Regions from separate parts of the Priestia sp. YIM B13552 genome, predicted to be linked through region 2. Evidence: riboswitches for the same ligand, from Rfam matches in the RefSeq annotation. Region 2 holds a riboswitch; each other region holds the start of a gene.

Region 1 (10,388 bases), on a different contig from region 2:
GTTTTTTTTATAAAGATTTACCTTTTTTATAATATTTTCTTAACGCCATTCTTTTTAGATATGTATGCGACACTTAAAAAAATATACAAAAAGCTGGCTTTCTAAGAAGAAAGCCAGCTCATGTTATAGTTCAAGTTCTCCCATTCGAAGGAGTTCTACGACTGCTTGAGAACGCCCCTTGACTCCAAGCTTTTGCATCGCATTAGAAATATGATTTCGAACTGTTTTTTCGCTAATGAATAGTTCACTCGCGATTTCTTTTGTTGTTTTGTCCTGTACTAAAAGCTCGAATACTTCTCGTTCACGCTTTGTAAGTAGCGGTTTAGGTTGAAACTCTTTTTCTTTCAATGTAACCCTCCTTGCCTGATCCTGAGTTGAACTATCGGATGGGTGTAAATTTAGTCAACATATCTTATGTGCGGTATGCCTACGCGGTTACTAGTTTTAGAAAAAATATGCAAAAAACTCTTTTTTACCTTTAAAAAAGAAAAAAGCCTGAAGAAAGAGCCTTCAAGCCATTTTCATATATTTGATAAACACCTTTTCATCTCTTCATCCCAAGGCACGCTTTTTCCTGTTTCTTTAGAAATTTGCACCATTGTTCCTCTCCCGGTGAGCACAACCTCTTTTTGCTTATTTTGAATCATATAGTGTAAATCAACCGACGAACGTCCAATTCTATGAGCTTTTACAAAAACAGATAGCACGTTGCCAAAATACACTTGTTTGACATAATCGCACTGCAAATCAGCCACCACCGGTATCGTTCCCTCATGCTCACTCGTCCACTTTTGCATAAAGCCAATATGGTGAAAGAATTCCGTACGTATTTGTTCAAAATAAACAAAAGGAACCGTATTATTTAAATGCCCAAACATATCTGTTTCTGAAAATCTTACCTTGATCTCCTGCTTAAACGAAAATGACTCTTTCCAATGATCCATGTCTTCAATATACGAAATATTATTCATCTGTATTTCCTCCGTTCGTCATAGACAAAATAAAACCTCTCCGCGTGGAGAGGTTTTGAGTGATTATACTTGATCGCTACCAAAGAAACTTCTGAATGCTTGAATTGTTGTATCGCGGTTCAAAGCTGCGATTGAAGTAGTCAATGGAATTCCTTTTGGACATGATTGAACGCAGTTTTGAGAGTTCCCGCAGTTCGCTAGTCCTCCATCACCCATAATCGTCTCTAAACGTTCTCCTTTATTTAACGCACCGGTTGGATGGGCATTAAACAAGCGAACTTGAGAAAGCGGTGCTGGACCGATGAAGTTTGACTTGTCGTTTACGTTTGGACAAGCTTCTAAGCAAACGCCACATGTCATACATTTGGATAACTCGTAGGCCCACTGACGTTTCTTTTCAGGCATACGCGGTCCTGGCCCTAAATCGTATGTGCCATCGATTGGAACCCAGGCTTTTACTTTTTTTAGTGAATCAAACATACGGCTGCGGTCTACTTGCAAGTCACGAACCACCGGAAATGTTTTCATTGGCTGTAAGCGAATTGGCTGTTCTAGTTTATCAACAAGAGCCGTACATGACTGACGAGGTTTACCGTTGATGACCATTGAACAGGCTCCGCATACTTCCTCTAAACAGTTCATTTCCCAGTTTATCGGTGCAACCTCTTTACCTGAAGCATCAACAGGGTTACGTCTGATTTCCATCAGTGCTGAAATAACGTTCATATTCGGACGATACGGAATTTCAAACTCCTGATTGTAAGGAGCAGATTCAGCTGAATCTTGACGTGTAATAATGAAGCGCACTGTCTTTTGGACTGTTTGTTGTTCACTCATTGATTAACGAACCCCCTCTTGTTGTTTTTTTGGTTTTTCATCTTTTTTCTTTGTGTAGTCGCGCTTACGCGGTTTGATTAACGATACGTCTACCTCTTCATAATGGAAAGAAGGAGCCGTTTTCTTATCCACAAAAGATGCCATTGTTGTTTTTAAGAATTCTTCATCGTTACGATCTGGGAAATCTGGCTTATAATGGGCACCGCGACTTTCGTTACGGTTGTAAGCTCCTAGCGTTACAACACGTGAAAGCTGAAGCATGTTTTGCAGCTGACGAGTAAATGTTGCCGCTTGATTACTCCATTTAGCCGTATCATTAATGTTAATACGATCATAGCGTTCAATTAATTCTTGAATTTTTTCATCTGTTTTTAACAGTTTGTCATTGTATCGTACGACTGTCACGTTGTCAGTCATCCATTCCCCTAGCTCTTTATGAAGAACGTATGCATTTTCTGTGCCTTGAAGATTCATGATATTGTTCCATTTCTCTTCTTCTTCTTTCACATGACGATCATATACGCTTGAAGAAATAGCATCTGCGCTCTTTTCTAAACCATTGATGTATTCAACGGCTTTAGGACCAGCAACCATACCACCATAAATAGCTGATAATAAGGAGTTTGCTCCTAAACGGTTCGCTCCGTGCTGTGAATAATCACACTCACCAGCTGCGAACAAGCCAGGAATATTTGTCATTTGATCGTAATCCACCCATAAACCGCCCATTGAATAGTGTACGGCTGGGAAAATCTTCATTGGTACCTTGCGCGGATCATCGCCCATGAATTTTTCATAGATTTCGATGATACCTCCAAGTTTAATGTCTAGCTCTTTTGGATCTTTATGTGAAAGGTCCAGATAAACCATGTTCTCTCCGTTAATTCCTAACTTCTGGGCTACGCAGACGTCAAAAATTTCACGAGTGGCAATATCACGAGGTACTAAGTTACCGTACGCAGGATATTTTTCCTCTAAGAAATACCAAGGTTTACCGTCTTTATATGTCCAAACGCGTCCGCCTTCTCCACGAGCAGATTCACTCATAAGACGAAGCTTATCATCTCCTGGGATAGCAGTTGGATGAATTTGAATAAACTCTCCGTTTGAATAGTATGCACCTTGCTGATACACGATAGATGCCGCTGAACCGGTATTAATAACTGAGTTCGTCGATTTTCCAAAGACAATCCCAGGTCCACCTGTAGCCATAATAACCGCGTCAGCTGGGAACGTTTTAATTTCCATTGATTTTAAATTCTGTGCAGAAATTCCGCGACAGCTGCGCTCATCGTCAAGAACAGCACCTAAGAATTCCCATCCTTCGTACTTTGTCACAAGTCCGGCAACTTCATAGCGACGAACCTGCTCATCTAATGCGTACAATAATTGTTGACCCGTTGTTGCTCCAGCAAAAGCCGTACGGTGATGCTGCGTCCCGCCAAATCGTCTGAAGTCTAACAAACCCTCAGGAGTACGGTTAAACATAACACCCATGCGGTCAAGTAAGTGAATAATACCAGGAGCTGCTTCACACATTGCTTTTACAGGTGGCTGGTTGGCTAAAAAGTCTCCGCCGTACACTGTGTCATCAAAGTGTTCCCATGGTGAATCCCCTTCACCTTTCGTGTTTACGGCTCCGTTGATTCCACCTTGCGCGCAAACTGAGTGAGATCTTTTTACCGGAACTAGTGAAAATAAATCTACTTGCTTGCCAGACTCAGCAATTTTTATTGTTGCCATCAAGCCAGCTAAACCGCCACCGACTACGATGATTTTTCCGTTACTCATCGGAACCCCACTCCTTCAAAACCTTAATTTTATGCAAATGCGAATAATGTACGAACACCTACAAATGTAAGTGCTAAGAAGATTGCTAATGTCACATAAGTTGAAATTCTTTGAGAACGTGGTGTTACAGTTAACCCCCAGCTAACTCCAAATGACCATAGACCGTTTGCAAAGTGGAAGATCGTAGATACAACACCAACTATGTAGAATGCAAGCATTGCCGGGTTGCTTAAAATTCGTTCCATCATTTGAAAATCTACTTCTTTTCCAAGCGCAGCTTGTATTCTGGTTTCCCATACGTGCCATGTGATGAAGATAAGTGTGATTACACCTGAAACACGCTGAAGGATAAACATCCAGTTACGGAAAAAACCGTAGTTGTTAACGTTTGTTTTAGCAGTGAATGCGATGTAAAGACCGTATATTGCGTGAAAAACGATTGGTAAGAAAATAATGAAAATTTCTAGAGCATAGCGGAAAGGTAAGCTCTCCATGAAGTGAGCTGCTTGATTAAATGATTCTTCTCCCTTTGTCGCGAAATGATTCACAACTAAATGCTGTGTTAAGAAAATCCCGATTGGTATTACCCCAAGTAATGAATGGATTCTCCGATATTGAAACTCTCTGTTTGCCGCCATCTGCGTAGACCCCCCTTAGTTAAATGAACATAGTTTGTGAAGAACTTTCTTACTCCCACTAGACAAATAGATTAATCGTGAATACAGGAAATGAAAACCTTTGCATTTCCTAATAAAGTATGTGACAGGTTAATTTTACTCCCATCGATTAAGAGCGTCAAGGCAAGATGTTTAAATCTTCTATAAAATATAAATTTATAAAATTTTATATTTGTTAACGCTTACTGTATTGATGTTACAGATTTTTTCTTTCTATTATAATATTGCTTGCCACAAATAAGTAAGCGTTTACTTTATGCTTTTATTGTAAACAAGTTCACAAAACATTTACACAGGTAAAAGTACCTTTTTAAAAGGTATATTATGGATTTTTCATCTTTACATCTAACTCTTTTTACCATAATAAAGATCCTCTTACATTTTATTAAAAAAATGCGTGAGAGGTTTTTTAGATTTGTATATAATAGTAGTAAAGAAAGAGGGGAAAGCATGAGCAATTTACAAACAGAATCACAGCAAGAACTTGAAGAGACGATGGAAACATCAGAACCTAACGTCACAGCTGAAACAGAGAGAACTCTTGATCACGTTTCATATTTCGGATACAGCCTTTTGCGTGACGTGTTAATTCCAGAGCTTCTTGGAGACGAAACAAATACCATTTCATACTGGGCAGGAAAACACCTTGCGCGGAAATACCCATTAAATACAATGGATGAAATCGTCGCTTTTTTTAAAGCAGCTTCCTGGGGAACACTGACGCTTGCAAAAAAAGATAAATATTCACTCGAGCTTGAGTTATCAGGTGATGTGGTCAGCAAAAGATTTCAGCAGGAAACTTGTTCGTTTCATCTTGAGTCAGGATTTGTGGCTGAACAGATTCAGCGTCAAAACAACTGCCTAACAGAAGCCTACTTAACACATAAAGAAAAGAACGGAAAAGTGCTGATTTCCGTGCAGTGGGACCGAAAAGATATCTTACCTACCGAAACACGCGCGGAGCGCTATAAAAAGTAGGAAATACGTATATATAAAAGACGTGGAGATACCACGTCTTTTTTCTCTTCTTTATACGTGCACTGCTTGCTGCTCTTCTAATTCAAATGCTACGTGAAGCGTCTCAACAGCTTTTACCATATCAGCGTGCGGTACAACTGTAGATACTTTAATTTCAGACGTGCTGACCATCTTCACTTCAATTTTCTCCCCTGCCAGCACTTCAAACATTTCGGCTGCAACGCCTGGATTAGAAATCATGCCAGAGCCGACAATTGATACTTTAGCCAGACCGCTTTCATGTTCAATACGCGTATATCCTAAAGTAGATTTATACTCTTTTAAGACGGCAAGAGCGGCATCTACGTCTACGGTTTTAATAGAAAATGAGATAGAGAGACGATTATTAGCCGTTACGTTTTGAATAATAATGTCCACATTTAACTGTTCTTTTGCTAATGCTGTAAAAATAGTAGAAAGAGTTTGCAACTCATTGTTTAACCCTTCAATTGTCACTCGTGAAATATTATCTTCAAACGCAATTCCTCTTACGACTAAGTTTTGTTCCATTGAAACTTCCTCCTCAACAATCGTTCCATTCTCGTTTTCTAAGCTTGAACGCACTTCTAGCGGTATCTGATAATTTTTTGCAAACTCAACAGCGCGCGGATGCAGCACCCCTGCTCCCAAATTAGCTAATTCTAACATTTCGTCATATGAAATAGAGTGAAGCTTACGAGCATCTTCTACATAGCGCGGATCTGTCGTAAACACTCCTGTTACGTCTGTATAAATATCACATTTTGCAGCTTTTAATGCTGCGGCAAGAGCTACTGCCGTAGTGTCAGAGCCGCCTCGACCTAATGTTGTAATGCTTCCATCTTCTGAACAGCCTTGGAATCCAGCTACTACTACGATTCGGCCTCTATCTAATTGGCTTTGAATACGAGTCGTGTCAATGTGCTGGATTCGTGCATTGCTGTGAACTGCTTCCGTCTGGATACCAGCTTGCCAACCTGTTAGCGAAGTTGCTTCATACCCTTTATATTGAAGGGCCATTGTTAACAGGGAAATCGTTACTTGTTCTCCAGTTGTAAGAAGCATATCCATTTCGCGTTTGCTTGGACTGTCCGTAATATCACTTGCTAATTTCACCAGTGCATCTGTCGTTTTGCCCATTGCCGATACAACAACAACTACTTGGTTACCGCGCTCTGCTTCTTGAATAACACGGTTTGCTACATGTTGGATACGTTCAACAGAACCAACAGATGTTCCACCAAATTTTTGAACGATTAATGCCATAATTTTGTTCATTCCTTTTCAATAAATTTGCATATGCAGGATGATGAGAAGCTAAATTTTTTTACTCAGACAATAAAAAAAGCAATGAGATGAGCTCTCATTGCTTAACGAACGAAAATTATAAAACATAACCGTCCACTGCCGTGAGATAGCTCTCCAAGAATCTACATCTTGACAATCCTACGTTTATTCAACGCAGAACCAGCAATCATTACTATGAGGTAATGTTCACTTCGGCAAATTTCCCTTTCCGTCTCATTCATAAGGGCTCATACCCTTCCTGATACGTACTGATTAAATTTGCACCTCTATCTTCACTTCATTTGATGAAGTGTCGTATGAAATTAGTTAATAGCTTATCAAATATTTTCTATTATTTCAAGACTATTTTTGTAATGTTTCATAAATTTTTTCAGCAATGTTTTGAGGAACACCTGAATTTCGAATATCATCAACCGTTGCTTCTTTCAATTTTTTCACCGAACCAAAATACTTTAACAAAGCTTTTTTACGCTTTTCTCCCACTCCCGGAATGTCGTCCAGAACAGACTGAAAAGCGGACTTAGAGCGCACTTGACGGTGGAAAGTAATCGCAAATCGGTGAACTTCATCTTGAATTCGCTGAAGCAAATAAAATTCTTGACTATTGCGTTCAAGCGGTATGATTTGAGGAGGCTCACCAATCATCAGGTTGGAGGTTCTGTGCTTATCATCTTTGACAAGACCTGCTGTAGGCACTAAAAGTCCCAATTCATTTTCGAGAACGTCCTGTACTGCAGCTAAATGCCCTTTGCCTCCATCTACAACAATTAAATCTGGAAGCGGAAGACCTTCTTTTAACGCTCTGGAATACCGTCTGCGAACGACTTCTCTCATGGAACTGTAATCATCTGGTCCCTTTACGGTCTTAATTTTATATTTGCGATATTCTTTCTTTTCCGGTTTCCCATCAACAAAAACAATCATCGCAGAAACGGGATCTGTCCCTTGAATATTTGAGTTATCAAATGCTTCAATCCGGTAAGGCGCTGCAATTCCAAGCTCTTCTCCTAACCGTTCAACTGCGCCAACCGTGCGCTCTTCATCTCGTTCAATTAAATAGAATTTTTCACCGAGCGCAATTTTTGCATTTTTACACGCAAGTTCTACTAATTCTTTCTTTTTGCCTCGCTTTGGATGCTGAACCTCTACTTCTACTAATTTCTCAGCTAACTCTGCATCAATCGTTGCTGGAACCAGCACTTCTTTTGGCTTAATATTTTTGGCATAAAACTGACCGATAAAAGTTAAGAAATCTTCTTCTGGCTCTTTATAAAAAGGAAACATAGAAACTTCTCGCTCAATTAATTTCCCTTGGCGAATAAAGAAAACTTGAACACACATCCAGCCTTTATCATAAGAATAGCCAAACACATCTCGATTAACAAAATCATTAAACGTTACTTTTTGCTTTTCCATTGTCGCTTCAATATGAGCAATTTGATCTCGATATTCTTTAGCCCTTTCAAAGTCAAGTTCTTCTGAAGCTTTTAACATTTTTTCAGTTAACTCTGTTTTGACATGCTCATATCCACCATTTAAAAACCGCGTGATATTTTCAATAATTTGTTTGTTTTGCTCTTCTTTTACTTCTTTTACGCAAGGAGCTAGACATTGCCCGATATGGTAATACAAACAAGGTCTGTCTGGCATGGTAGAGCACTTTCTTAGTGGATAAATGCGATCAAGAAGCCGCTTGGTTTCATTTGCAGCTTGAACGTTAGGATAAGGACCGAAGTATTTCCCTTTATCTTTTTTTATTTTTCTTGTAATAACAAGCCGGGGCTGTTTTTCAGCTGTAATCTTAATAAAGGGATAGCCCTTATCATCTTTAAGCATGATATTGTATTTTGGATCATGCTTTTTAATTAAATTCATTTCTAAAATAAGCGCTTCTAAATTAGAAGATGTGACGATATATTCAAAATCGACAATGTCGTTTACAAGTCGAAGCGTCTTTCCGTCATGAGATCCGGTAAAGTAGGAGCGCACTCGATTTTTTAATACTTTTGCTTTTCCTACGTAAATGACCGTTCCATATTTATCTTTCATCAAGTAGCAGCCGGGCTGATCCGGTAAAATAGCCAGCTTTTCTTTTAAATAATCATTCATACTTTTCTCCTTCCTCTTCTCTTACTCTGTCCATCTATACATTCGCTTATGAAGCGTAACCTACATTCTTTTCTGCTTTACAATACATGCACATAAGCCGGATTTGTGACGGTGTTCCTTACATCTAGTATAAAACAAACGAACGCATATTCGCTAAATAAAAGTATTCCCAAAAGAGAAAAAGTGGAGAAAAAGAAAAAACCTAGCCTGAGCTAGGTTTTGACTTACGCGTGTTTATTAATTAATTCTGTTAATGCTTCTTTTGGTTGGAAACCAACTACTTGATCAACTTTCTCTCCATCTTTAAATAATACTAAAGTTGGGATACTCATAACACCAAATTTTCCAGCTGTTTCTTGGTTTTCATCAACGTCTACTTTCACGATTTTAACTTTATCGTTAAGTTCACCATCAATTTCTTCAAGAACTGGAGCAATCATTTTACAAGGGCCACACCATGGTGCCCAAAAGTCAACAAGCACTAGGCCTGATTTAATTTCATCTGTAAAGTTTTTATCTGTAGCATGTGCAATAGCCATTTTAATTCCTCCTAAATATATGCAATATCCAAATTCTACTCACAGTATATCACCTTCAAATAAGGTTTGCTAACTTTTTGCTTACATTTATACTGTTTATTCTTCGCTCTAGTTTGTACAATTTACATAAAAACATACGTAGAAAATTTCGTTTTCCGTGAGGTTGAGACATAACGAAATGAATTCCATCTAAAGGTGAACAAATAGTATGCAAAGACTGAACCGCTTGTGCCACCGCAGTTGATTTCTGTGCAAGACTTCTCTTTCTGCAGGAGTCTTGCACAGAAATCAACTGCTGCTAGAAAGACCCACACACATAAAGTTTACCCCAACAAAAAAACGAACCACTAATCAAACATCTTGATCAATAGTTCGTTCTTCACTTCGTCTAAAATACTTTTGTCCCAGCCTCTTACGCAGACTGTACTTTCAGCTTTTTAAATTCTTCCGTTAGCAGAGGCACCACTTCAAATAAATCTCCAACGATTCCGTAATCAGCTACTTTAAAAATATTAGCCTCAGGATCTTTGTTAATAGCAACAATAATTTTTGAATTTGACATGCCGGCCAAATGCTGAATGGCTCCTGAGATTCCGCAGGCAATGTATAAATCTGGTGTGACTACTTTGCCCGTCTGACCGATCTGAAGAGAATAGTCGCAGTAATCTGCATCGCATGCTCCGCGAGACGCCCCAACAGCTCCATTTAACACGTCCGCTAGTTCTTGGAGAGGTCCAAAACCTTCCGTGCTTTTTACACCTCGACCACCTGCAATCACGACTTTTGCTTCGGATAAATCAACCCCTTGCGTTGCTTTACGTACAACTTCTTTTACAACTGTACGCAGGTTTTTGATTTCAACATTTAAATCCTCTACATCACCTGTACGTCCGTCGTCTTTTGCAAGCGGTGAAATATTATTTGGACGAATTGTGACAAACGTAAAAGCATCGGTCATGATTTTCTTTTCAAATGCTTTACCAGAATAAATTGGGCGGGTGAAGACTACTTGATCCCCTCCAACTTCTACATCCGTCACATCGGAAATAAGTCCTTTGTCTAAGCGAGCTGCCAGTTTTGGCGCTAGGTCTTTGCCAAGAGCCGTATGGCCAAATACGATAGCTTCAGGCTGTTCACTTTCAATGATGGCTAATAACGCC
Region 2 (10,388 bases):
CACTTAAAACCATAGTTAGATTTCCTCCAAACAACAATAGCTTCTTTACTACGCAAGAACAGCTATTATTTGCTCATTGCATACGTAGTAACGACTGGCTTTACATCTTTACGCACCAAATCTTCGTATGTTTCTCGCTCTACAGCAAGACGAGCTTCTCCATTTTTTACAAATACAACAGCAGGGCGCGGAATACGGTTGTAATTGCTAGCCATTGAATAGTTGTAGGCACCTGTAGAGGACACTGCTAATAAATCTCCTTGATTAACGTGCGGTAAATCAATATCCCAAATAAGCATATCTCCTGATTCACAGCATTTACCCGCAATTGATACTGTTTCATCTTTTTTATCCGTCACTCTATTAGCCAAGACAGCTTCATGTTTTGCATCGTAAAGAGCAGGACGGATATTATCGGTCATACCGCCGTCAATTCCTACGTATTTTCGTACACCTGGAATCTCCTTCGTTGATCCAATTGTATAAAGCGTTGTACCTGCTTCTCCTACGATGCTTCTTCCAGGCTCAATCCAGACTTCTGGAAGGGTATAATTCTGTTCAGTTAACGTGCGGCTTAGCTTTTCTGTCAGTGCATCTACATAATACTCAACTGGAAGAGGAGAGTCGCTTTCGGTATAACGAATACCAAAACCACCACCTACGTTTAAAACTTTTACTTCAAATTCCATTTTATCACGAATGCTGAATAAGAAATCAGTTAAAATATCAATGGCGCGAGAAAAACCATCTACTTCAAAAATTTGCGAACCAATATGACAATGAATGCCTAAAAGATCGTAGTAAGGCTTTTCTAACGCAGAACTTACCGCTTTCATGGCTTGGTCATTGGAAAGCCCAAATCCAAACTTGGAGTCTTCCTGTCCGGTCATAATATATTCATGTGTATGGGCTTCAATCCCTGGAGTAACACGCAGAAGAATAGATGCTTTCTGTTTGCGCTCAGCTGCTAAGGCATGCAAAACTTCAAGTTCGGTAAAGTTATCAACAACAAAACAGCCAATATTCGCATCAAGAGCCATTTCCATTTCTTCAATCGTTTTATTATTGCCGTGAAAATGAATGCGTTCAGCTGGATATCCAGCTTCAAGCGCTGTAAATAATTCGCCTCCTGAGACCACATCTAGTGACATATCAAGCTTCGTTAAAAGGCTAGCCATTTCCATACAAAGAAAGGCTTTCCCTGCATAGGCGATTTGATATGAAAATCCGCTTCTTCGAAAGGCTGAATGGAAGGCCTTGCATTTCGTCTCAATTAATTCTTGATCGTAGATGTATAGGGGAGTGCCGTATTGTTTTTTCAGTTCGACCGTATCGCACTGCCCAATTTCTAAATGATTGCTGCTGTTAATTTTACTCGTTCCATGTAAGTACATAATCCGTATCCCTCCATTTAAATCATTCAACTATAACTTTGATGGTCAGTAGAAAAACACAAAAAAGACCCGTGAAGTGATGTTCACGCGTCTTGGTTTCATAATAATAAAATATTATTACATTCTAGGCATCAACATCTCTTCAATAGCTCTCCACAAACCAAATGGTTTGTGACAGCTCAGCATTTATTCAATACTGAACCAGTATATGAACACAATGGATGTTTATATACTTCGGCACGAAATCCCTTTTACTTATCTTCACAGACTCCATTAGTCTCCAATAAGTGACTCTTGATTTCATGCACCTCTATTCTCAGAGAGGAAAATTATATTTAAATGTAATTTCTATTATATTTCCTTTTCCTCCGTCTAGTCAATGAAAAGTTAAGGCATAGGAATATCAAAAAGAATAAATAAGAAAGCTATAAAGCTTCCAGATAGAACCCAAGCACCCAGCGCTGTCTTCTGATGAATGACTAAAAGTGAGAACGTGACAATATTGAAGAGAAAAGAACACAGCAGCGACCATCCATAATGATGAGTAATACTGTGATTAACATAAGCAATGAACTCAATCACAGTAAATAAAAGCGCCCACAAAAGAATCCACCACAGCCGGCCGCTTACATGCAGCGGCAGCCTTCCTAAAAAAACCGGTATAACAACCGGATAAATAATTAAGGTTATTCCAAGGGAAACCATTAGGTGATCGGGTAGAAAAAGGTGATCAATACCAACAGGGTGAAATACCCATACGCGGTGATGAAACAGCAGTACTTCATAAAGCAAATTCCCCGTGACCCAAAACAGCAAAGTAGGATAGTATTCTTGATACCTGCGCCACTTGCCAAATAGTAAACCAAGAATGATAAAAAATAACACAAATGAAGATTGCATACGCTCTCCTTAAAATAATGGTTATTTCTTTTTATTTACATATTATAGAAATTTTATTCTCTTTGCTTTTATTCAGAAACTATAATAGAAAAGCCATAAGCAGCAGCGTTAAAGACGTACTACCACTATTTGTGGCTTTCTTCACGCTGCTATAATCTTCGTAAAGGAACTTCTACCGCTTTTGTTTACGAGATGAAAGGAGCTGCTATATGTTAAAGTCAGCAAGACGTAAAAATAAGCTCAAAATAGCTTCGCCTAGTATGTGACTTCTTTTTTTGCTATGCTAAAATTGCACACATATAGCATAAGAATACTAGAAGAAAGAAAAGGGTGTTTTGGTATGAAAACATACATCGTAGTTGGAGCTGGGATACTTGGAGCTTCTACAGCATATCATTTAGCAAAAGCAGGAGCAGATGTGACATTGGTAGATCGTAAGGATGCTGGTCAAGCTACTGATGCAGCAGCAGGAATTGTTTGTCCATGGCTTTCACAGCGTCGAAATAAAGCATGGTACCGCTTAGCAAAAGGCGGCGCCAAGTACTATCAAACATTAATTCAGCAATTAGAAGAAGATGGAGAAACCGATACGGGATATAAGCAAGTGGGAGCAATTAGCTTACATACTGATGAACAAAAGCTTGAAAAAATGGAAGAACGAGCATATAAACGTCGGGAAGAAGCTCCCGAAATAGGCGAGATTACATGTTTATCCGCTAAAGAAACACAGGCTTTGTTTCCGGTTCTTTCGGAAGAATACAGTTCAGTTCATATTAGTGGAGCCGCTCGCGTTAACGGAAGAGCTCTTCGAAACGCACTTGTGAATGCAGCGAAGAAAAACGGTGCAAAAATAATAGAAGGAAACGCAGAACTTCTTTATGAAAATAATCGAGTAACGGGCGTTGCCGTAAATGGACAAACCCTTCTAGCAAGTACAACAATCGTGACAGCAGGAGCCTGGGCAAATCAATTACTAGAGCCTCTTGGAGTGAAATTTTTAGCAAGCTTTCAAAAAGCGCAAATTGTCCACTTGCACCTTCCAGATTTAGATACAAAAGACTGGCCCGTTGTGATGCCTCCAAGCGACCAATATATTCTTTCGTTTGAACAAGGTCAAATTGTCATAGGAGCAACACATGAAAACGACACGGGTTATGACTTGCGAGTAACTGCTGGGGGGCTTCATGAGATTTTTTCAAAGGCCTTATCAATTGCTCCCAGCTTAACAGAAAGCACAGTCTTAGAAACAAGGGTAGGGTTTCGACCATTTACTCCAGGCTTCTTGCCAGTCATTGGGGCTCTTCCGGCTTACGAAGGAATACTAGTAGCCAATGGTCTCGGAGCTTCAGGCTTAACGTCGGGTCCTTATCTTGGTTCAGAGCTTGCTAAATTAGCACTTGAAATGGAAATGGAAATTGATCTTAGCGACTATGATGTAAGAGGAGCTATCGAGTCTTAAGCAAACAGAATGAATGAAAACAAATAGAAGTTCGCAAACTACAACTACTATATGATGAAAGGAAGTAGATTGTTTGCGAAAGATTATGATAAGTGCAGCAGCAGCTTTTTTATTTATGAGCGCGACGCCTGTATTAGCGGAAAACAATCCTCAGCCAGAAACAAAAGACGTGCAGCTGACGTCTCAGCAAAAGCAGGAACTGTCCGTGCTGTACAAAGAAATACTAGCAAAAAAGAAAGAAATACTTTCAAAATATGTGGAGTACGGCGTGTTAAGCAAAGCGGAGAGTCAAAACATTTCTTCGCATATGGAAAATCGTTATCAGCATATGGAGAAAAATGGTTTTGTTCCGAAGCGACACTGTCATAAAATGCATCATTCAAAGTAATTCATATTCACATAAAAAAGCGCCTTTACAGGCGCTTTTTTATGTGAATGAATGGAAAATATCCGCTTCTTTATCTAGTAAATTCTAAAATCCTCATGTAAAATTAAGAGAATGAGAACGAGTAGGAAAGATGCTAGTGAGGGGTAGGTAAATATGAACGATGAACGAAAATAAGAAAATAGTCCGATTACATGCAGAAAATCATTCAGCTGAGGCGCTAGGAATCATATTTGCTTACAAACAAAAAGATGACCATCTTGTTTACAGTATGTATCAAGGTGAAAGCGTTCATGAGCAAAAAATCCCTCTGGAAGAATGGGTCTCGTATGAGCATTTTTTCGAAGCACTAAATAAAAAGAAAAAGCTTATGTACGAGCTTCAAATAAATGATAAACGCTATGTAGTAAACTTAACCCCTTTATCTTACACAGAAAAGCCTGAAATCATGGGACATTGCGTGAATATAACTAGTTATCAGGAGAAAAAAGAACAGATTCAGCCTTTTATTTATCATAACGCAGATGCTGTTGCTGTCGTTGACTTAAAAGGTAAAACGCTTCAAGTGAACCCTGCGTTTGAGAATACATTTGGCTGGACGTTTGAAGAAATTTATCAAAAGCCTCTTCCGATTATACCTTCGTTTTTAAAGGAGCCAGTGTGGGAACTTCATAAGACCATTCAATCAGGTGAATCGAAAACGGAATTTGAGACGGTCAGACAGCATAAAGACGGTCATTTAATTAATGTAAGCGTCACACTATTCCGCGTTGAAAATATGAATGATTGGCCGCTATGCATTGCTTTTGTCTATCGAGATATAACATCACGCAAGCAGGCCGAAACGGCTTTAAAAGAAAGTGAAGAACGCTACCGAAGCTTGATTGAGTTATCGCCGGAAGCGATTATCGTTCATAGTGAAGGGAAAATTGATTACATCAACCCTGCAGGAGCTAAAGCGCTAGGATACAAAAGTCCTCAAGACGTATTAGGAGCTTGTGTTTATCAGTTTGTTCACCCTGACTACTATGATGTTGTAAAACAGCGAATTTATCGAATGAAAACAGAAAATAAATCTGTAGACCTACAGGAAGAAAAGTTTATTCATAAAGACGGTCATACGATTGATGCCGAAACCATTGCCTTTCCTATTCCCTATATGGGAAAGCAGGCCATTCAAGTTTTGTTTCGTGATATTACAGAACGTAAAAAAACTGAAAAATTGCTGCGTGAATCCGCTCAGCTTTCCTTAGTCGGACAGTTAGCCGCTGGTATTGCTCACGAAATTCGAAACCCTCTGACGGCGGTAAAAGGATTTATACAGTTATTAAAAGAAACGAGCGGTCAGCCTTACTATGTAGAAATGATAAATCATGAGTTAGATAGAATTGAATTGATTACCGATGAGTTCTTGAGTCTTGCAAAGCCTCAGGCGAAAACCTACAAAGACAAACATGTCCAAGATATTTTAGAGAATACTTTAAAGCTAGCTGAGGTGCAGGGGATTACAGAGAAAATTCACGTAAAAAAAGAAATTGATCTTCATCTTCCTCTCGTATTATGCGAAGAAAATCAGTTGAAACAGGTGTTTAGCAATATATTTAAAAATGCAGTCGAATCTATGCCAAGTGGAGGAACCGTAACGATTCAACTAAAAAGGTTTAATCAGGAGAACCTTGTTGTCCGGTTTAGCGACGAGGGGCTAGGCATCACGCAGGAAAGAATGCAGCATTTAGGAAAACCTTTTTATAGTACCAAAGAGAAAGGAACGGGGCTTGGACTGATGGTGTGCTATAAGATCATTCGAGAACATAGAGGAGAAATTAACTTTGTAAGTGAGCTTGGAAAAGGAACTACCGTAGACATTCTTTTGCCTTTTAAAAAGTAGATTCTACTTTTATAAGCATGAAACCTTTTCTAAAGGGGAATACATGTTAGTGAACGAATAATGAGGTTAAAATTAGGAGGGAATAAGATGGAACGCATTGAAACGGGAGAGATTTTTACAATTTTAGATGAAAATGATCAAGAGCAAGATATTGAAGTGCTTGGAAAAATGACGATTGAAGGGCACGATTATATTGCCGTTGCGTTTGTGGAAGAAGTTTTAATTGAAACAGAAGAAGAAATTGATGTTTTCTTTTTGAAAATTGAAGATGATGGTGAATGGTCTTCAATTGAAGATGACGAGGAGTTTGAAAAGGTATCAGCCGTATTTGAGGAAATGACATCCGCGTAAAAAGAGAGGTTAAAACCTCTCTTTTTTTATTTTAAATAATATAATATTTAGAATTTTTCTAAAAATATCTTGCTGAATTATTTCCCTTCATTTATGATGAATATGTAACATACCAACCGGTTAGTAAGTAAATGAAAGCGAGGGACTACCGTGTATTTTTCTTACTCTGACAAAGTAGTGAAGCTGCAAAAAGAATTGACCTCTTTTATGGAAGAGCATATTTATCCAAATGAACGGCTATACGAACAACAGCTGAATGAACAGCCGTCTAGATGGTCAGCTGTTCCTCCGATCATGGAAGAGTTAAAAGAAAAAGCAAAGCAAGCTGGATTATGGAACTTATTTTTGCCAGAAAGCGAATACGGAGCGGGTCTAACAAATGTCGAATATGCCCCTCTTTGCGAAATTATGGGCCGTTCTATTATTGGACCAGAAGCTTTTAACTGCGGAGCTCCTGACACCGGCAATATGGAAGTACTGGTTCGATACGGAACGCCTGAACAAAAAGAAAAATGGCTAAAGCCGCTGTTAAATGGAGACATTCGCTCCTGCTTTTCTATGACAGAGCCGGATGTAGGTTCTTCTGATGCGACAAACATTCAGTGCAGTATTGTAAGAGAAGGCGATGAATATGTGATCAACGGAAGAAAATGGTGGTCTTCAGGTGCGGGAGATCCTCGCTGCAAAATTGCTATTGTCATGGGAAAAAGCGATTTTACCGCATCTAAATATGAACAGCAGTCTATGATTCTAGTTCCATTAAATACTCCCGGAGTTAAAATTGAACGAATGCTTCCAGTCTTTGGATACGATCACGCTCCTCATGGACATGCTGAAATTCATTATGACAATGTGCGTGTGCCAGCGTCTAATATGCTTTTAGGCGAAGGAAAAGGGTTTGCTATTGCTCAAGGCAGATTAGGGCCTGGACGTATTCATCACTGCATGCGGCTAATAGGAGCAGCTGAAAGAGCGCTTGAAGAATTATGTAAGCGTATTCAAAGTCGTTCTACGTTTAATAAGTTGCTTTCTCAGCAAGGGGTTATTCAAGAATGGGTGGCAGAGTCGCGTATTGAAATTGAGCAAGCTCGCTTATTAACATTAAAAGCTGCTTATATGATGGACACAGTTGGAAATAAAAAAGCGCGGAAAGAAATTGCTATGATTAAAGTAATGGCTCCTGCTATGGCTTTAAAAGTCATTGATCGCGCTATTCAAGCATTTGGAGCAGCAGGTGTTTCAGAAGACACGCCGCTTGCGGCACTTTGGGCAAATGCCCGCACTCTACGCCTTGCTGATGGTCCAGATGAAGTGCACAAAGCACAGCTTGCAAGGCTTGAGCTAAAACCCTATCAAGAAAAGGAGGCAACCTATGCACATAAAGGACTTGTTTGATTTAACTGGCAAAACAGCTATTATTACCGGCGGAGGCAGAGGGTTAGGAGAACAAATGGCAGAAGGGCTTGCAGAAGCAGGAGCAAACATTGTTCTATGTTCGAGAAAAAAGGAAGCATGTCAGCAAGTAGCCGACCGATTGGCCCGCCTCGATGTAAAAACGCTCGCCTTAACTTGCGACATCAGTCAACCTGAAGATATTAAAAATGTCGTGCATCAGACAATTGAAACATTTGGACGTATTGATATTTTAATTAATAACAGCGGAGCTACGTGGGGTGCTCCGGTTGAAGAAATGCCTCTTGAAGCATGGAAAAAAGTGATGAATATTAATGTTACAGGAACGTTTTTAATGTCCCAAGAAGCTGGAAAAGAAATGATTAAACAAAAAGCTGGGAAGATTATTAACATTGCTTCGATTGCCGGTCTTGGAGGAACGGATCCTCAGTACATGGATACAATCGGGTACAATACGAGTAAAGGAGCGGTCATTACGTTTACGAAAGATTTAGCTGTCAAATGGGGACAGCATAATATTCAAGTTAATGCGATTGCGCCGGGATTTTTCCCTACTAAAATGTCAGGTGCGATTATGGAACAAGGCAAAGATTATTTTCTAAGTCAAACCCCTTTAAAACGCTTTGGCTCCGACGCTGATTTAAAAGGAGCCGCTGTTTTTCTTGCTTCTGCGGCGTCTAATTATATTACGGGAGATATTCTGACAGTAGACGGTGGAGTTCATGCTATGTGAATAAGAAAGGAGTAACTTGATGGAAGACGTTAAAAAATGGTTTACACCTTATCCAGAAGCCTACACTCATGACATTCACATCGAAGATATTTCACTATTTGATATGCTGAAAGAAACAGCCGAACGTTATCCTGCTCACACGGCAACGCGCATGTATCAGCATACGTTAACGTACCAGGAGCTGTATCACTCAGTTCGCGTATTTGCAGGAGCACTCCAGAAAAAAGGGATTAAAAAAGGAGATCGTGTAGCAGTTATGCTGCCAAACTGTCCGCAATATATAATAAGCTATTTCGGCATTGTAGCAGCGGGCGGCATTGTTACTCAGGTCAATCCTATGCTTGTCGAACAAGAGCTAGAGCATATTTTAAACGATTCCGGGGCAAAAAAAATAATTCTACTCGATGATTTTTATACGAGACTTCAAGAAATAAGAAATCGCGTTCATATAGAAGAAGCGATAACTGTCAGCTTGCAAAAACCTTTTGTTCCTACATCACCAGACCTTTCCTTCCTAGATTTTTTAACCATAAAACATGAATTTAATCAGCCGGTCATCCATCCATCACACGATATTGCTGTTCTTCAGTATACGGGAGGAACGACCGGACCATCTAAAGGTGCGATGCTTACACATACAAACATTTACACAAACGCAGTTCAATCATACGAAATATTTAAGCATGATATTGAATTAGGAAAAGAAAAATGCTTAACCGTTATTCCATTGTTTCACGTATTTGGCATGACTTCCTGTATGCATTTATCAATTCTTTGCGGAAATGAAATATTGCTATTGCCGCGTTTTGATTTGGAAGAAGTACTAAATACAATAAAAAAAGAGCAGCCTAGTATTTTTCCCGGTGTTCCAACTATGTATGTTGCTATTACCAATCATCCTCAGGCAGAAGAATACAACATCGAAAGTATTCGTATCTGCAACAGCGGCAGTGCGCCGATGGCTGTTGAGCTGATGAAAGAGTTCGAACGAAAAACGGGCGCTAAAGTGTTAGAAGGGTACGGGCTATCAGAAGCATCTCCTGTGACGCATTGCAACCTGCCGTTTTGTGAGAGAAAGCCAGGTACAGTCGGACTTGGCGTTCCGCAAACTGCTTATAAAATTGTTGATGTGGCTACAGGAACAAAAGAACTGCCAAGAGGAAAGCTTGGAGAAATAGTAATTAAAGGCCCTCAAGTTATGAAGGGCTATTGGAATCAACCTGAAGAGACGGCTCACGCGCTTAGAAACGGCTGGCTGTACACAGGAGATATTGGACAGATAGATGAAGACGGGTATTTATCCATTGTTGATCGTAAAAAAGATATGATTATTGCGAGTGGTTTTAATGTGTACCCTCGAGATATTGAAGAAGTTTTATATGAACACAGCCACATTAAAGAAGCCGTTGTAATTGGTGTGCCGCACCCTTACAGAGGAGAAACCATTAAAGCGATTTTGGTAGTGAAAGATGGGAAATCTCTTTCCGAAGAAGAGCTTACTTCTTATTGTCGACAGCACCTTGCCGCTTACAAAATTCCGCGAATCTTTGAGTTTCGCGCTGAGCTTCCTAAGACTAATGTAGGAAAAATTTTACGACGGGCACTACGAGAAGAAGTGGTGAAAGAAACGATGTAAATAAGCTGAACATAAACAAACTTTTTCAAAAGCTCCCTCTAAGCCATGGTATAATTTGTGAAAATGAGAAAAGACAGAGAGGGTTTGACGATGAAAGATTTGATGATGGAACGAAGCATTCAGCTTTTTGCTCAAAAAGGTTTCAAAGAAACGTCTATTCAAGATATTGTAAATGAATTAAACGTCACAAAGGGAACGTTTTATTATTATTTTAAAAGCAAACAAGAGC
Region 3 (10,388 bases), 200 kb from region 2:
CGTGTTCGTATTGACGATGCTGCCCGCGCTGATCGTCGTGTGACCACTTTGATGGGCGATAAAGTAGAACCTCGCAGAAAATGGATTGAAAGCAACGTAGCGTTTGGATTAGAAGAAGATCCAAATATTTTAGATAATGAAAATGTATTAACGGTCGCAGAGGAGGACGTACAATGACACAAACAGAACGCTTTTTAGATTTACCTCTTGAGGATGTACTAGGCGACCGTTTTGGTCGATACAGTAAATATATTATTCAAGAGCGTGCACTGCCGGATGCAAGAGACGGGTTAAAACCCGTTCAGCGCCGTATTTTATATGCAATGCACGTAGATGGAAATACAGCAGAAAAAGGCTTTCGCAAGTCAGCCAAAACTGTAGGGAATGTAATTGGTAACTATCACCCTCATGGTGATTCATCTGTATATGATGCCATGGTTCGAATGAGTCAAGAATGGAAAGTTAGAAATGTATTAATCGAAATGCATGGAAACAACGGAAGTATTGATGGAGATCCCCCAGCAGCAATGCGTTATACAGAAGCTCGCCTTTCATCGATTGCTGCAGAACTTCTACGAGATATTGACAAACAAACGGTTGAGTTTGTGTCTAACTTCGATGATACAAGCAGTGAACCAACTGTGTTACCGGCTATGTTTCCTAACTTGCTAGTAAATGGATCCACGGGTATTTCAGCTGGTTATGCTACAGAACTTCCTCCTCATCATTTAGGTGAAGTAATTGACGCAACGATCATGCGAATTGATAAACCAACGTGTACAATTGAAGAGTTGATGACGGCTATTCAAGGTCCTGATTTTCCTACGGGAGGAATCATTCAAGGGGTAGACGGGATTAAGAAAGCCTACGAGACAGGTAAAGGAAAAATTATTATTCGCGGAAAAACGGAAGTGGAGTCCATTCGCGGCGGAAAACAGCAAATTGTCATTACAGAAATTCCGTTTGAAGTAAACAAAGCCAACCTTGTTAAGAAAATGGATGAGCTTCGTTTAGATAAAAAAGTGGAAGGTATTGCTGAAGTTCGCGATGAAACGGATCGTACGGGTCTGCGCATCGTAGTAGAATTAAAAAAAGATGCAAATGCTCAAGGAGTACTTCACTATCTTTATAAAAATACGGATCTGCAAGTACCGTATAATTTTAACATGGTTGCTATTGCTAAAAAGCGACCAAAGCTTATGAGCTTGGCTAACATTCTTGATGCTTATATTGATCATCAAAGAGAAGTGGTAACAAATCGTTCTAAATATGAACTGCAAAAAGCACGTGAACGTGAACATATTGTAGCGGGATTGATTAAGGCCCTGTCGATTTTAGATGAAGTTATTGCGACGATTAGAGCTTCTAAAGATAAGCGCGACGCTAAAAATAATTTAATTGCCAAATATGAATTTACAGAACCTCAAGCAGAGGCGATTGTATCGCTTCAATTATACCGTTTGACAAATACGGACATCACAGCTCTACAAGCGGAAGCCGAAGAGCTAGGTGCTAAAATTAACGAGTTAGAAGAAATCTTACATAGCGAGAAAAAACTTTTTAATGTAATCAAAAAAGAATTACGCCGTGTAAAGAAGCAATATAGTACAGAACGCCGCTCAAAAATTGAAGCGGAAATCGAAGAAATTAAGATTAATCTAGAAGTGATGGTTCCATCTGAAGAAGTGATGGTGACAGTCACAAAAGACGGATACGTAAAACGAACAAGCCTTCGTTCTTACGCCGCGTCTAACGGGCAAGACTTCGGTATGAAAGATACGGACCGAATTTTAGCGAAGTATGAAATTAATACAACCGAAACGCTGCTCATCTTCACAAACAAAGGGAATTATTTATATATGCCAGTGCACGAACTTCCTGATATCAGGTGGAAAGACATGGGGCAGCATATCATGAACATTGTTCCAATTGATAAAGAAGAGCAAATTGTACGGGCGATACCGGTGAAAGAATTTAAAGAAAATCAGTATCTGCTTTTCTTTACGAAAAATGGTATGGTCAAAAAATCAGAATTACTTCAATATAAAGCACAGCGCTACTCCAAAGCCCTTGTCGCGGTTAATTTAAAAGGCGATGATGAAGTAATTGATGTATATCAAACGGATGGTAAAAAACAAGTGTTTATTGCCACTCGTTCTGGCTACGGATTGCGTTTCCCGGAAGAAGAAATCAATATTGTAGGAACTCGCGCTTCTGGTGTGAAAGGAATTAACTTAAAAGACGATGATTATGTTGTAAGCGGCGTTATCTTCGATGAAGATGAAGCTCTATCAACTGAATTATTTATCGCCACGCAGCGAGGAGCTGTGAAAAAGACAAAAATTACTGAGTTTGAAGAATCAGCACGAGCAAAACGAGGGCTAGTGATGGTCCGAGAACTAAAATCTAATCCGCATCAAATTGCAAAAGTAAAAGCAATTTCTAAAGAACATTACATGATAGTAGAATCATCCAAAGGTCAAATCGAGCAGGTTGATCCGTCTACAATGCGAGCTAGCGACCGATACAGCAACGGTTCATTCGTATTGGACCAAAGTGAAGCTGGCAATTTAATTGATGTGTGGCTGGAAGAAAAATAACAAAAAAAGTAGTAAAGTGTTAAAAACTTTACTACTTTTTTTGTCTAATATTTTTAAATTAAACTATGTTCTAAATAAACAATATAAAAGAATTTCCCTACTCATTATCCCAGATAAACATTATACATCTTCTACACAAGCCTCTAAGAAACTTTTGAATGTTCCAATTGTCCTACACATATATATAAAAGAACAACTAGGAGGTGTTATAGATGAACTACTTTATTCACGTAACTCCTAAGACTAAACTTTTTGTTCGAGATATTGGAAAAGGGGAACCCGTTCTTTTCCTTCACGGGTGGCCGGTTAACGCTAAAATGTACGAATACCAATTTACAACGTTGCCGGCCCGAGGTATTCGATGTATCGCTCCTGATCTTCGGGGATTCGGAAAATCAGATGCACCTTTCACCGGCTATTCTTATAATCAATTAGCGGATGATGTTCGCATGTTAGTAGAAAGACTGGAGCTTAAAAATTATACGCTCGTAGGCTTTTCTATGGGGGGAGCCATTGCCATTCGATATATGAGCAGACATTTAGGATATGGCGTGAAGAAGTTAATTTTATTAGGAGCAGCGGCTCCTAGTTTTATTCAAAAAACTGATTTTCCATATGGACTTCCTTCTGAAGAAGTAAATACAATTATTCAAAATACGTATAGAGATCGTCCTAACATGCTTGAAGAGTTTGGGAAAAAGTTTTTTAATCAGCCAACCAGTTCAGCTTTTAGAGGGTGGTTTCAAGATTTAGGTTTAGAGGCATCCGGTCATGGAACGATTAAAACTGCGGTGTCTTTACGAGACGAAGACTTACGGGAAGATTTAAGTCAAATTTTCGCTGAGACATATATATTACACGGGAAAAAAGATCAAATTTGTCCATTTGATCTTGCAAAAGTTATGAATCGTCATATTTCATTTTCTACACTTCTTCCATTTGAAAACAGTGGACACGGCCTTTTTTATGATGACCGTGAGAAAGTAAATGACACTCTTATTGAACTCATCGCTAAAAGCTCAGCCTACAAGTAAGGATATACATTTAAAACCGAACTGGCAGCCAAATAAAAAAAGTAAAAACCCGGCACCTAACGTAATGAAACGAAGAAGCTTAGGCGTGATAAATTTTCTTGTAAAATGAATGCTGCTGGCAATATTTAAATTCCAAAGAAGGATGCCAAAGATAATAAAGAAACTGTGAAAAAAGACAGATAGCCATGTTTGACTTTGGAGGCTTTCGCTTAAGCTTGACCCAAATACACCAAACCAAAACACAATATTTAAAGGATTCATAAGAGCAATGAAGAAACCTGTAAAAAACGACTTATCTCTTTTAATAGAGGGTTTATTTACATCTATTGAAAAGGAGCGAGAAACAGCTTGTTTCATACTTTGAAAGCCAACAAATGTGAGCATGACAAAACCAGTTGCATACAGGGTAACAGTAACAGCCTGCATCTGAACAAAAGGCGTTAAGCCTATTAAAATGAGGAGCATAAATAAAATGTCGGCCGTCATGCCTCCTAAACCAACTAGCCAAGAAGCCCAAAAACCTTTCGTCAGGCCTTTTTTAATCATCTCTATATTAATTGGACCTACCGGTGCTGCGAGACTAATACCTAGAATTATTTGTTTTATAGCAATCAAAAACCACTCCACAAACACAGCCTCCTTTCTAACTTGTCCAATAGTAGCTTATATATATATAGATTAGAGTTTTATAATTTAGAAGCGACATTTAGTTAAAAATGCTCATAAACTTTCTTTTCTTTAATACACATGTAACGTTGAGTTCCATAAGGAGGGTTTTAATGGCATCAAAAATGCTTTTTCGAGCCAATGAGATTTTAGAGTCAACGCACGTCCCGTTTTGGGGAAAAGATGCTTTTCAATATTTCCGAAGCGATATATTATCAGAAGAAAATCCATTTCCTTGTATATTAGGGGTAGAAGGCTTTAAAAAAGATTTACTGCGGTTTTCATTTGTGACTACTCCTTATAACTACCAAGATATTAGGAATGCAGCGTCGGCACTTAGAGAATACATAGATACTTTTAAAACCATAGGTCGCTATACATCCTTTGTGTTATTCTTTAAGCCTGAACATAAAGAACGTTCAATGGAAGAGTACGAAACGATGTTTTGGGATACGTTGACGTTTCTTCATCAAATTGATCAAAAGAAATGGCCGCAAGACATTCCAAAAGATCCAAAAGATCCATTATGGGAATTTTGCTTTCACGGAGAACCTATTTTTGTCGTCTGTAATACGCCTGCTCATTCTTTACGTAAAAGCCGTAAGAGCAGGGGATTTATGATTACATTTCAACCTCGGTGGGTGTTTGAAGGTATGACAGGAGATTCAAAAATAGGGCGGCACGTACAAAAGGTGGTCCGCGATCGGTTAAAAACATATGATGACGTATCAGCTCACCCTGAGTTAGGATGGTATGGACAGCAGGAAAACCGAGAGTGGAAGCAATATTTTTTACACGATGATAACAACTATACTACCGGACAGTGTCCGTTTAAATTAAAAAGGAGTGAGCAGCATGGACGTAAAAAAAGCCTCTATTAAAAAAGGAGTTGGCGGAAAGTTTGAAGAAGTAATTAAAGAACTGCTTCCGGCGTATACTGGATACGTTGAAGTACAGCATGATATTGCTTTTCAAACGCACCCATCTCATACCCATCCAACTGATGAAATTCTTCATATACTTGAAGGATCTATTTACTTTACAGTTGAACATGATACGGTTCTATGTCAGGCAGGAGATCGGATACATTTACCGAAACAGACGGTTCATTCGTCAAAAGCCGGTCCTGATGGGTGCACATACGTTATTTCCATTTTAAAATAAAGATGAAAGAAGATGATGCTTATGCTACGTTCCCGGCCAGTGCTGCTGCTTATTGATGTACAAGAAGGATTTTATTCACCACAGTGGGGGGAAAGAAACAATCTAGATGCAGAAAAACATATGCTGACGCTACTGCAAGCATGGAGGCGCCAAGACTATCCTGTTATTCACGTACAACATGCATCAGAAAATCCAGATTCTCCTTTACACCCCAGTTCGAAGGGGTTTCAGTTCAAAGAAGGGTTTGGTCCACAAGAAGACGAATACTTAATTCGCAAACACGTGAACAGCTGTTTCATTGGAACAGAGCTAGACAGTTATTTAAAAGCAAATGGTTATGATACGCTTATCTTAATAGGACTAACTACTAATCACTGCGTCTCCACGACTGCCCGCATGGCTGGAAATCTAGGGTACAGAACGTACGTTGTAAACGATGCAACAGCTTGCTTTGATGGTATGTCCTACGATGGAAAAACAAGGCTTCCTGCAGAAGATGTACATACATTCGCACTGTCTTCTTTGCATGAGGAGTTTGCGACGGTCGTTTCTACAAAAGAGACACTTCAAGTTCTTCAAACCTTTCAATATGCTCAAAATCACAACTGATGTGCATGTGCACATCGGTTTTTTATGTAGATTATGTTTATTAAAAGAAGTAAAATAAAGATAATTCTATACTATAAGGAGTTTGTACATATGATCATTCGTTATGCTAAAGAAGAAGATTTACCTATGCTTGTTGAAATTTATAACCAGTCTGTTCAAACAAGTGCTGCTACTTTTGACTTAACGCCTGTAACAGTAGAGCATAGAAGGAGCTGGTTTAATAATCATATTAGCAATGAACTTTTTCCGCTTATTGTCGCAGAAAAAGATGGGGTAGTAGCGGGCTATGCTTCGCTTTCTTCTTATCGAGATAAAGAGGCGTACATTCAAACGGTAGAGCTATCGATTTATATTGATAAAAACCAGCAGGGGCATGGCATTGGAAAAAAGCTTATGAAGCGAATTTTGGAATTAGCTAAAGAACTCAACCATCACGTTGTTATTTCAGGGATTACAAAAGGGAATGATATCAGTATCAAAATGCATGAGCAATTTAATTTTACATTTTGCGGAGAATTTAAAGAAGTAGGCTGGAAATTTAATCAGTGGCAAGATGTTCTTTTTTATCAGCTTATTTTATAAGATGTATGACACCTTTACACATTGTAACGTTTTAGTTTCATGTGTAAAGGTTATTAAAATAATAAGTCGTTTTATTATTTTAATACGAAAGGTGTTAGCTATCATGAATACACATTTTCAATATCAGTATCTAAGAGCTATTCCAAAAAGATGGTCAAAAAAAGAACTGCATATCCAGCTGAATAGAATCAAACACAACTCTGAACTATCTACTATAGCAGCAGATCCGCTTTTTTATCTGTTAGAATGTACCCATTCAGGCCTTCAAACTCAACAAGAAATCATAGACTACATCCAAAGCATTCCTACTCATCAACTTCCATCTTTTGTAACCCATTTAAGCAGGTTAATTCAGCATATTTATTATATAGAAGCTGCTGATTACTGTAATCGCCCCCTCAAAGGTTATATGCTTGTTATGAAAAATCAGCCCGCCTATATATCTCTTCATTTTGCTGATCAGATCACATAAAAAAGCTCTCTATTCAAAAGAATAGAGAGCTTTTTTATTCGTATTTTTTTACTGTTACTTGGCATTCTTTTAACGGAATAAGTTTTGACTTTTTCGTCCATTTGTATCCTAACCAAACAATTAAGAATAAAGGAAGTCCGATATAAGAAACAAGTACACCGTACCAGTCAATCGAATCACCCGTAAACGCCGAATAGTTTTGACCTAAAATGACAACAGCACATAAAATAAAGGCAAAGATAGGACCAAACGGGAAAAGTTTTGCATGATATGGAAGTTCACTCAAATCATGACCTTGAGCAACAAATGCTCTTCTAAAACGATAGTGGCTGATGGCAATTCCTAACCAAGCAATAAAACCAGACATACCAGAAGCGTTAAGTAACCACGTGTATACCGCACCGTCTCCAAAAAATGAAGCACCAAATGCAAGTGTACCGACAAGTGCCGTTGCGATTAAAGCATTAACCGGAACGCCTCGTTTATTTACTTTTGCTAAGAACCTCGGTGCTTTTCCATCTTTCGCTAAGTTCCAAAGCATACGCGTAGAAGCATACATACCTGAGTTACCAGCAGATAAAACGGCTGTTAAAATAACGGCATTGATAGCTGATGCTGCAAACGCCAGACCTGCTCGTTCGAATATTAAAGTAAATGGACTTACCCGCACATCATCACTTGCTAATGAATCCGCTGTGTATGGAATAAGCATCCCGATAACAAAAATAGCTAAAATATAAAATAACAAGATGCGCCAGAAGACTTGTTTAACTGCGCGAGGAACCGTTTTTTCCGGATCTTCACTTTCTCCAGCTGCGACTCCAAGCAACTCTGTTCCTTGGAATGAAAAACCAGCAGCCATAAAAATACCTAAGACAGTAAAGAATCCACCGTGAATGGGTCCATCACCAAGCGTGAAGTTTTTAAAACCTGGTGCTTCATTGTTAAAGATACCAAAAATCATCATAATACCAATAACTAAAAAGATGATAACCGTTACTACTTTAATTAACGAAAACCAAAATTCAGATTCACCAAATCCTTTTACAGAAAGGTAGTTAAGCCCAAACATAATTAATAAAAACAGGGCACTCCATAAAATAGAAGAAGAGTTTGGGAACCAAAATTTCATAATAAGGGCTCCAGCCGATAATTCAGCTGCAATCGTAATAGCCCAGTTATACCAATAGTTCCAGCCGAGAGCGAAACCAAAGGATGGATCTACAAACCGAGACGCATACGTACTAAACGAACCGGCTTCAGGCATATAAGCTGCGAGCTCCGCTAGGCTGGTCATCAAAAAGTAAACCATGACACCAATGATAGCGTAAGCTAAAAGCGCTCCCCCAGGTCCTGCTGTGTGAATTGCTCCACCACTTGCTAGGAATAAGCCGGTTCCGATGGCTCCTCCTAATGAAATCATCGTTAAGTGGCGAGATTTCAACCCACGTTTTAATTCTTGCTGCTCTTGCATAGATAAATACTCCTTTCGAATGTACGGAAAGAGACGGGATAACATAAAAAAAGCCCGCAGTATATGTGCGCGCTTTTAAATCTGAAAACCGCGTCAACCTTCCGTGAAGATAGCTCTTCACATCACTCGCATGATGTGACAGTTCTGTTCCTGTTCGGAGACAGCCCCAGCTTAAATCAACCGAGAAGTGATCTAAACTTCGGCAATTTTTCCTTTCAAGCAACATCCTCAATGTTCTCTGCATTTCCGTTGCTTTACTATTAAAAACTGCGACCTCTACCTCATCGATTAGGATGAGGGTTTTTTATATTCATTTGACATAAAAGAAGTATACCAAATACTAAAACGATTGTCATTATAAAAAATAGATTCAGAAAATAGAAACATCTTTGAAATCTCTCGAATCTATTTTGTTACATATGATATAATGGATGTTGTCATAATACTACATAAATATCCGAACGTACCACAGGGGGAGCCGCCGTGCTGAGAGTGAACAAATTGTTCAGACCCTTCGAACCTGTTAGTTAACGCTAGCGTAGGAATGTGGGAATAGTAGCATATATTTGCTTACTCCTGTGTAAACCGTTTGATATGAATGATTCAAAAACAGGAGTGAGAAACGTGAATAAAGCATTACCTTTACAGGCTAAAATTGAAATAGCTATTTTTGCAGCATTGGCACTTCTACTTGATCTTTTGCCTTCCATTAAGATTGCAACAGCTGTGAGTATTTCGTTCTCCATGGTGCCCATTTTTATTATGTGCTTTCGCTGGGGAGTAAAAGGCGGGGCTCTATCTGGTCTATTATGGGGGCTTTTACAGTTGGCAACAGGAACGGCTTATATTTTAACAGCGCTGCAAACGTTTATTGAATATATTGTGGCTTTTGCTTTTATAGGTTTTGGAGGTATTTTTTCGCAATCTATTAAAACAAATTTAGCTAACAATAACAGATCAAAAGCTTTTGTTTTGATTGTTTTATCCCTTATTATCGGCAGCTTCGCACGGTATTTCTGGCACTTTATTGCGGGTATTATTTTCTGGGGATCATATGCGCCAAAGGGCATGTCCGCTCTATGGTATTCTTTTTCAATGAACGGGATTTCAATGGTAGGATCACTAATAGCCTGCTTAATCATTCTTTCACTATTGATTCCATCGGCATCAAGAATGATTATAACTAAATCACACTCATCATAAGCAAAAAGACTAAATCTACCAAGATTTAGTCTTTTTTGTCATTTGTCACCTTTGTTTACACAAAAGTGTGTCAGGTTTGATAACATAGTTAGTGAAATATTCAAAAAACTGTTTTATGATAATCACCATATTCAAACGAGATAAGGGATTGATAGCATGCTACAGAAATGGATCACGAGCATAGGTTTAGATATTGGAACAAGTACAACAAAACTGATTGTAAGCAAGCTGTTAATAGCAAATCAACAAAATCAGTTTACGCTGCCAGGCTGTCAAATTATTGATCGTCGCGTAACGTATGCAAGTTCTATCTATACCACTCCTATGCTAAACGATGTTGAAATCGATGTTCAACGATTAACGGTACTACTAGAACAAGAGTATAAGAATGCAGGAATCTCCTTAGATCAAGTGGAGGCAGGTGCTGTGATCATCACAGGAGAAACGGCCAGAAAGAAAAATGCAGAAAGTATCGTTCACTATCTAGCCGAACATGCTGGGGATTTTGTTGTTGCAACAGCCGGCGCTGACTTAGAAGGAATATTAGCAGCAAAAGGATCAGGAGCAATCGAACGTTCTGCTGA

Evidence for each region. Region 2 has a riboswitch for lysine ahead of lysA (diaminopimelate decarboxylase). Riboswitches for the same ligand answer to the same signal wherever they lie in the genome.
Region 1: linked by a shared signal. The riboswitch ahead of ACFX40_RS11240 (aspartate kinase) and the one ahead of lysA (diaminopimelate decarboxylase) in region 2 are both predicted to bind lysine.
Region 3: linked by a shared signal. The riboswitch ahead of ACFX40_RS13490 (amino acid permease) and the one ahead of lysA (diaminopimelate decarboxylase) in region 2 are both predicted to bind lysine.

What each region holds. Positions count from the first base shown of each region.
Region 1 covers NZ_JBHZOU010000002.1:996,202-1,006,589, forward strand. Annotated here, with positions in the region: gene gerE (spore germination transcription factor GerE) at 124-348, opposite strand; gene ACFX40_RS11215 (acyl-CoA thioesterase) at 522-971, opposite strand; gene sdhB (succinate dehydrogenase iron-sulfur subunit) at 1,035-1,808, opposite strand; gene sdhA (succinate dehydrogenase flavoprotein subunit) at 1,812-3,599, opposite strand; gene ACFX40_RS11230 (succinate dehydrogenase cytochrome b558 subunit) at 3,629-4,237, opposite strand; gene ACFX40_RS11235 (YslB family protein) at 4,727-5,254, shown strand; gene ACFX40_RS11240 (aspartate kinase) at 5,306-6,538, opposite strand; lysine riboswitch at 6,680-6,857, opposite strand; gene uvrC (excinuclease ABC subunit UvrC) at 6,923-8,689, opposite strand; gene trxA (thioredoxin) at 8,914-9,228, opposite strand; gene ACFX40_RS11255 (electron transfer flavoprotein subunit alpha/FixB family protein) at 9,641-10,388, opposite strand, start outside.
Region 2 covers NZ_JBHZOU010000003.1:449,006-459,393, reverse strand. Annotated here, with positions in the region: gene ACFX40_RS14480 (dicarboxylate/amino acid:cation symporter) at 1-13, opposite strand, end outside; gene lysA (diaminopimelate decarboxylase) at 66-1,394, opposite strand; lysine riboswitch at 1,533-1,715, opposite strand; gene ACFX40_RS14470 (CBO0543 family protein) at 1,782-2,294, opposite strand; gene ACFX40_RS14465 (NAD(P)/FAD-dependent oxidoreductase) at 2,635-3,753, shown strand; gene ACFX40_RS14460 (YckD family protein) at 3,827-4,141, shown strand; gene ACFX40_RS14455 (PAS domain-containing sensor histidine kinase) at 4,302-6,026, shown strand; gene ACFX40_RS14450 (DUF1292 domain-containing protein) at 6,114-6,377, shown strand; gene ACFX40_RS14445 (acyl-CoA dehydrogenase) at 6,528-7,772, shown strand; gene ACFX40_RS14440 (SDR family oxidoreductase) at 7,750-8,523, shown strand; gene ACFX40_RS14435 (long-chain-fatty-acid--CoA ligase) at 8,543-10,159, shown strand; gene ACFX40_RS14430 (TetR/AcrR family transcriptional regulator) at 10,250-10,388, shown strand, end outside.
Region 3 covers NZ_JBHZOU010000003.1:253,692-264,079, forward strand. Annotated here, with positions in the region: gene parE (DNA topoisomerase IV subunit B) at 1-177, shown strand, start outside; gene parC (DNA topoisomerase IV subunit A) at 174-2,600, shown strand; gene ACFX40_RS13455 (alpha/beta fold hydrolase) at 2,813-3,634, shown strand; gene ACFX40_RS13460 (LysE family transporter) at 3,620-4,261, opposite strand; gene ACFX40_RS13465 (YqcI/YcgG family protein) at 4,414-5,181, shown strand; gene ACFX40_RS13470 (cupin domain-containing protein) at 5,156-5,464, shown strand; gene ACFX40_RS13475 (cysteine hydrolase family protein) at 5,486-6,073, shown strand; gene ACFX40_RS13480 (GNAT family N-acetyltransferase) at 6,164-6,655, shown strand; gene ACFX40_RS13485 (hypothetical protein) at 6,759-7,127, shown strand; gene ACFX40_RS13490 (amino acid permease) at 7,162-8,601, opposite strand; lysine riboswitch at 8,704-8,888, opposite strand; TPP riboswitch at 9,063-9,163, shown strand; gene thiT (energy-coupled thiamine transporter ThiT) at 9,196-9,804, shown strand; gene ACFX40_RS13500 (ethanolamine ammonia-lyase reactivating factor EutA) at 9,961-10,388, shown strand, end outside.